One region of the Psychrobacillus sp. FSL W7-1457 genome, then DNA from elsewhere that is predicted to be linked to it. Evidence: predicted binding sites of a transcription regulator. Region 1 holds the regulator's gene; the other holds the start of a gene.
What was found. The regulator Rex, encoded in region 1, represses fermentation and respiration genes when NADH is low (regulators of the CRP and FNR family bind a similar motif). The targets are predictions, from matches to a motif close to TTGTGAAATATTTCACAA.

Region 1 (3,427 bases):
ATTGCCGGAAAGAGCTGCCTGTTCCTGGTCATAGTAACCAAATTGCACATTCGTCCCGTATTGAATATGCCCGCCAGCAGATGGAAGCTGCTTCATAATTGTTTTCAGCAAGGTGGATTTACCGACGCCATTCGGTCCAACTAATGCAATCCGGTCCTGCTTGTACACAGAAAATGAGATGTTAGAGGAGACGGTTTTATTGGAGTAGCCAACTGCCACGTCCTCTAAGCGCAAAACGTCGTTACCACTAGGCCGGTCGATGGTAAAACCGAAGTTAGCAGATTTTTCATCGCCATCAGGTGCATCCATCCAGTCTGTCTTCTCGATTACCTTTCTTCGAGACTGCGCCATCTTGGTTGTGGAGGCACGAGCCAGGTTACGACTAACAAAATCCTCTAGCTTTGCCTTTTCCTCTTGTTGCTTCTCATACTTCTTTTTATCCAGCTCATAATTTTTTGCCTTTTGCGTTAAATAGGCACTGTAGTTACCAACGTATCTCGTAACATTATGGCGAGAAACCTCGTACACTAGATTTACTACCTGATCTAGGAAGTACCGGTCATGGGATACGATTAAAATGGCTCCACTATAGTTTTTCAAATAGTTTTCTAAGAAGCTGAGTGTTTGGATATCCAAATGGTTTGTAGGCTCATCGAGTATGAGTAAATCGGGCTTACTTAATAGCATTTTAGCTAAAGCTAGGCGCGTTTTTTGTCCGCCAGATAAGGCTTGTACAGGCTTGTCATAGTCGTCCGGGAAAAACTGCATCCCATGTAAGATAGAGCGGATGTCAGATTCAAAGCGATAGCCACCAGCCTCGTTAAATGCAAGCTGTAACTCGTCATATGTAGCAGCTACTTTAGCGTAGGCTTCTGAATCCTCATAGACAGCAGGGTCAGCCATTTGGGCTTCTAATGAACGTAATTCTTTTTCGGAGTCTATTAAATGACTGAAGATGGATTTCATTTCCTCCCAAATGGTCAGCTTGGATTCTAAACCGGCATGCTGTTCTAAGTAGCCTAGTCTAATATTTTTTGGCAGGATAATGTCACCGGAATCATAGGACATTTCTCCAGCAATTATTTTAAGTAAGGTAGATTTCCCAGCACCGTTACGACCGACTAGTGCAACTCGGTCACGGTCTTGAACCTCTAGCTTTACGTTTGTTAATATATCTTCCCCGTTAAAGGATTTAGTTACTTGGTTTACTTGTAAAACGATCACGATTATTTGCACCTCAATTCTATCCTAAGTGTAATAGATAGGACTTGTCGTTGCAACGTTCTCCCTTTACAATGAAAGAAAGGTAACGTGAAAAAATGAATTTGCCTTATACATTAGGAGGATACTTATGAAACGTGATGTACCTCGCATTCCTCAAGCGACGATGAAACGACTTCCTTTATATTATAGATTTTTGCAAAGCTTTCACAATGCAGAGCATAAACGTATTTCATCCCAACAGCTAAGTGAAGCGATGAAAATCGACTCGGCAACCATCCGGAGAGACTTTTCTCATTTTGGTGCATTAGGTAAAAAAGGCTATGGCTACGATGTACCCCATCTACTAGAGTTTTTCAGAAAAACATTAGATCAAGACGAAGCCGCGAAGGTTGCATTGATAGGTGTTGGTAGCTTAGGGACAGCATTTGTAAAATATAATTTCCAAAAAAATCATAATACTAGAATAGTAGTCGCATTTGATACGAAGGCACCACTCGAAGGAACCATTATTAGCGATATCCCAGTTTTTCATTCCAGTGTGATGCTAGAAAAACTGAAGGAATACGGAATTGAATTAGTCATTTTCACTCTTCCAAGCCGTTCTGCCCAAGAGGTGGCCAACCTCCTAGTTGGATCAGATGTAAAAGGGATTTTAAATTTCACCCCTGTTCCAATCAGCACACCGGATGAGATTCGCGTACATACGATTGACCTTTCCGTAGAACTTCAAACACTAATCTATATGATTCGAAACGATATATAAGAAAAGCGAAACCGCCTATGTCTGCCCCGACAGGCAAATGGGGAAATGCGAGGAGGCAGTTCCTCAGCCACCGAAGTATTTTCCCACAAAAATATCTAAGAAATAAGCCTTCGACTATAATTTAGTCGAAGGCTTATTCGTATATTCTCTAGCAAGAAGGGAATAAATGACAAGGTCGATATAGCGTCCCATTTCAAATTCATGTTCCCTTAGAACACCATCTCTGTGAAAGCCTAGCTTACTTACTAGGTGAAGGGATGCATCGTTTTCTGACGTAATTTGAGCTTCAATTTTGTTTGCGTTTAACTCTAAAAAGGCAAAGTGAATAATAGCCTTTAATGTCTCCGTCATAATTCCCTTTCCCCATGATTCAGGGGAGAGGTCATATCCTATTTCTATCCGGTTATGTTCAACCTCATAGTTTAAGTAACCACACGTACCAATCACTTTTTTGTTTACTTTCTTTTCTATTACCCAACGCAAACCAGTTTGCTCCAAAAATATTTTCTCGTACCAACTAATCTCGCCTTTTGCATCTTCAATAGAAGTAAACGGATCGAGTGGCATGTGCTGTACAACATTTTCATTGGCATACAATTCTAGAATGTCGTCGGAGTCTTGCTCGGTTGCCTTTCGGAGAATAAGTCTTTCCGTTTCTATTGTAGGAAATTTGGTAAATGAAAAAGTCATAATGATTCCTCCTTATTGCAACATTTCTGCTAATCTTTCAAAGAAGTTAATAATTTCTTCATTATATAGTTGTGCAATTACTACGAATCCATTTAAAAGCATATGGGCAATAATAGAAGTAATGATTCGTTTTGTCTTATAATAAATGAATGCGAATATAAAACCAGACACAGCATATATTAGTATGTGCGTAAACTCAAAATGGATGACTGCAAAGGACAGTGAGCTTATAAGTGCTGCTACAAAGAAGTTTGTTTTAGGTAATAATGTTCCGAAAATGATACGACGGAAGATGAGCTCTTCTAAGATTGGGGCAAAGAATACGATAGAGAAAAAAACAAAGGGCACCGAACTAGCTAGTTCCATGAAGTCTTGTGTATTTTCAGAACCGGGCTCGATTCCAAAAAACTTGATCTCAATATTAGCAGCAAGGGCCTGGCCGTACAAAACCATTATGAATCCCAATACTCCCCAGGCAACTGATTTAAGTGTGCTCGAAGCTTGTCCCTTTAAAGGTCGGATAAAGCTCTTGTCTTTTCGTATGATAAGTAAAGTGATGATTGTTGCAGTTCCCATTCCGATGAAAGTCCACCAGCCGTTAGCCAGTAACATAGGATTTTCCAGGTTATAGTATTTAAAAGCCATAAATAGCAGAGAAGCAAAGATGATTCCGGAGAGCTGCATGACACAGTAGGTGATTAATATGTATAAGGCTGTTTGTTGTTTTTTCATCTAAATATCCTTTCCGTC
Region 2 (3,427 bases), 150 kb from region 1:
AGATAAGGTTCTCTTAAATTTGGATGGAGAGTATGGAGGAACTATTCCTGCCATATTCCAAAACCTATATAGACATATAGATGTCTTTGTTCCAATCGATGAGATCCGTGAGCAAGATAGACCATAAAATGAAGAGGTTTTGACAAAACTCTCCTCAACCTAATAAGGCCTCGAAAATTTTACGATCTTGTGAAGTTTTTGGGGCTTCTATTCTAATTATCTATAGTGTTCTTTGTTAAAGCGTACGCTTTTTCAGGAGCACTTCTCCATATCCTCTTCAATCCTGAGATGCTTACGGAGGGGATGGTCTCCTAGGAGAGTTGCCATCTCCATAAGCTAGCTTTAAAAGTGGTAAAAACGTGAAATATAGTTGTAGATTTCACGTTTTTCTATTTACAGTTATGCTATAGGTTAGCTAAAAAAGCCAGTTTAAGAAGGAAGTATTAGATTGTACAGAGAACAGTACATTAGGGAACAATAATTGGGGGAGGGACAATGACAAAAAATCTGATTTATATACTCTTATTTGTATTATTGATACTAACATCTTGTGGAGGACCATATTCATCGACATCTTCTTTTTTGAAAGTTATAGAAAAAGGTCACTCAGACGATTATAAGGAATACTGGGTAAAAGCTTATGACCCCAATAATGACACAGAGGAACATGCTTTTAAAATTGTTGTAGATGAAGAGATGGCTTGGCATCTAATTGAGGAAGGTAAAGAATATTTTACAACTTATTCGAAAAAAGGTAATCATCCTTGGATTTTAGACCAAATAGAACAAATAGAAATTGAACGCCAAAACTGATATGAACAGATGCTTTACTTCAAAAAGGAGTAAAGCCTTTTTCTTATTGAACAAACGTAAGCAATGGATTTAAAAAGGGGGATAATTATGCATCCAGTAGAATTACTTGAATTAGTGATAGTTTGCGGAACTTTACTAGTTACTCTATTAATTTCTTTTATTTTGAAAGGAAAATGGAGAAAAATTATTCAGGGACTGGCTCTTTTGTTTTTGGTGTCCTTCGTTATCTTTTATTTTGTTCGTCCGTATTGGATTGATATGCAAATAGAAAAAAAAGTAGGTTATATACAGATCTATTTGGAAGAGCGGTACCCTGTGGAAACTTGGGAATATAGGACGGTGCCTCACCGTGAGGACGGCTATGAATCCTCAAATCCATATCACATAGGAGTAATATTTGATACTGAACCACAAGTGGAATATAAATATTTCGCTCGTAATAAAGGTGATGTTATCCAATTAGGGTGGAGTACATCTGAATTACAAAGTGATTCTAATAACCTTATGCATTTAGAAGTTTTAGAAGACTAATCAGCACTTGTTATGAATTCGATCTTCTCTTATTGAAATGAATATTAGTCTTCATTATTTTCTTAATTATTGCAAAAGGATTTTTATTTTTTGACTTTCTTCTCTAAAAGGTTATGAATCCAATAATATTGGGAATAATTTAATAATATATCTGGGCATCATAAAGGAGGAATGGTTAGTGTATAAGAGACAAGAGAGATACTTAATGTGGCTCGCCTTTGTAGTGGCAGGTATTATGATACTATCTATTGCTGGAAGAATTTTTGGAGGGTGAGGAGAGTCAAGTATGGGAAATGCTGATTCAGTTTTCTATAGTCGTGTCTTAACTGAGTTAACCTTATCTTTTCATATTATTTATGCGACAATCGGTGTTGGAGTTCCACTGATGATTATGATTGCTCAGTGGGTAGGTATAAAAAAGAATGACGAACATTACATATTACTCGCTAGGCGCTGGGCTAGAGGATTTGTGATTACGGTCGCAGTAGGAGTTGTTACGGGAACTGCAATCGGGATGCAACTTTCCTTACTGTGGCCAAACTTTATGGAGCTAGCTGGTAATATAATTGCCCTACCATTGTTTATGGAAACTTTTGCATTTTTCTTTGAAGCTATTTTTTTAGGCATTTATCTGTATACATGGGATCGTTTTGAGAATCAGAAAAAGCATTTGTTGTTACTTATTCCCGTTGCAGTCGGTGCTTCCTTTTCTGCCGTGTTTATTACGATTGTGAATGCGTTTATGAATTCTCCACAGGGCTTTGATATGGTAAATGGAGAGTTGGTCAATATTAATCCGCTGATAGCGATGTTTAACCCTGCTATGCCAACAAAGGTAGCACATGTTGTTGTAACGGCGTATATGACATCTGCATTTGTATTGGCATCTATTGCTGCATTTCGTTTGTTAAAGGGGTCTAACCATGTTTATCATAAAAAAGCTTTATACTTAACCGTTAAGCTAGGATTGATCTTTTCGATTGCCACAGCTATTATAGGAGACTTTTCCGGAAAATATTTAGCAGAGTATCAGCCAGAAAAACTAGCAGCTGCTGAATGGCATTTTGAAACGCAGGAAAACGCCTCTCTCATTTTGTTTGGAATATTAGACGATGGAGAAGTGAAATATGCGATTAAGATTCCGTATGCTTTGAGCATACTAGCGTATTCTAATCCAACTGCAGAGGTTATTGGGCTCGATCAGTTTCCAGAAGATGAAAGGCCTCCTCTTTATATCCATTATCTCTTTAATATCATGGTAGCAATCGGCATGGGTCTTGCTGCATTAGCAGCATTCTATTGGTTAGGTAAACGTTTAAAATGGACCTTCGTTAATTCTAAATTATTTCTATGGCTCTTATTTTTAAGTGGCCCTGCTGCCGTAATTGCAATTGAGGCAGGCTGGTGGCTAGCTGAGGTAGGAAGACAGCCATGGATATTAAGAGGAATCATGAGGGTGGAGGATGCAGCAACGACAAGTGGGCAGGTAGATTTTATGTTAGTTCTGTTTGCAGGCCTTTACTTAGTTCTTGGAGTTGGAAGTGTTGTAGTACTTACTCGGATGTTCCGAAGAAATCCTGTTGAACAGGAAATAGAGGATAGAAAATCGGACAAAGGCGGTGACATTACATGAGTTTAGAGATTATAGGTCTCACCGTTTTATGGACTTTTCTATTTGGTTATGTAGTGGTAGGCTCCATTGACTTTGGTGCTGGCTTCTTTAATGCGTATAGCTTGATAACTGGTAAGCAACATATATTGAGTAATATTATTCAGCGTTATTTGTCACCTGTTTGGGAGGTCACAAATGTATTTCTTGTATTTTTCTTCGTAGGAATTATTGGCTTTTTTCCTAAGACAGCCTTCTATTATGGAACTACTCTTCTCGTGCCAGTAGGCATAGCATTAATACTGCTTGGAATTCGAGGCTCCTATTATGCGTTTGAAACGTATGGATCAAGGGGCCATAAAGGATATTCCTTTATGTATGGTTTATCTGGATTGTTACTACCTGCTTCCTTATCAATCGTACTGACTATTTCTGAAGGCGGTTTCGTTGATCTGGTCAACGGCTCACCAAGTT

Region 2: NSQ95_RS15975 (cytochrome ubiquinol oxidase subunit I) is a predicted target of Rex. The motif match lies at 1,473-1,490, and genes of this name have one in related genera.

The regions. Positions count from the first base shown of each region.
Region 1 is NZ_CP151993.1:3,391,015-3,394,441, reverse strand. Features, by position in the region: gene NSQ95_RS16585 (ABC-F family ATP-binding cassette domain-containing protein) at 1-1,224, opposite strand, end outside; gene NSQ95_RS16580 (redox-sensing transcriptional repressor Rex) at 1,352-1,987, shown strand; gene NSQ95_RS16575 (GNAT family protein) at 2,102-2,677, opposite strand; gene NSQ95_RS16570 (type II CAAX endopeptidase family protein) at 2,690-3,409, opposite strand.
Region 2 is NZ_CP151993.1:3,245,192-3,248,618, reverse strand. Features, by position in the region: gene NSQ95_RS15990 (diacylglycerol kinase) at 1-127, shown strand, start outside; gene NSQ95_RS15985 (hypothetical protein) at 496-813, shown strand; gene NSQ95_RS15980 (hypothetical protein) at 901-1,344, shown strand; gene NSQ95_RS15975 (cytochrome ubiquinol oxidase subunit I) at 1,631-2,977, shown strand; gene NSQ95_RS15970 (cytochrome d ubiquinol oxidase subunit II) at 2,974-3,427, shown strand, end outside.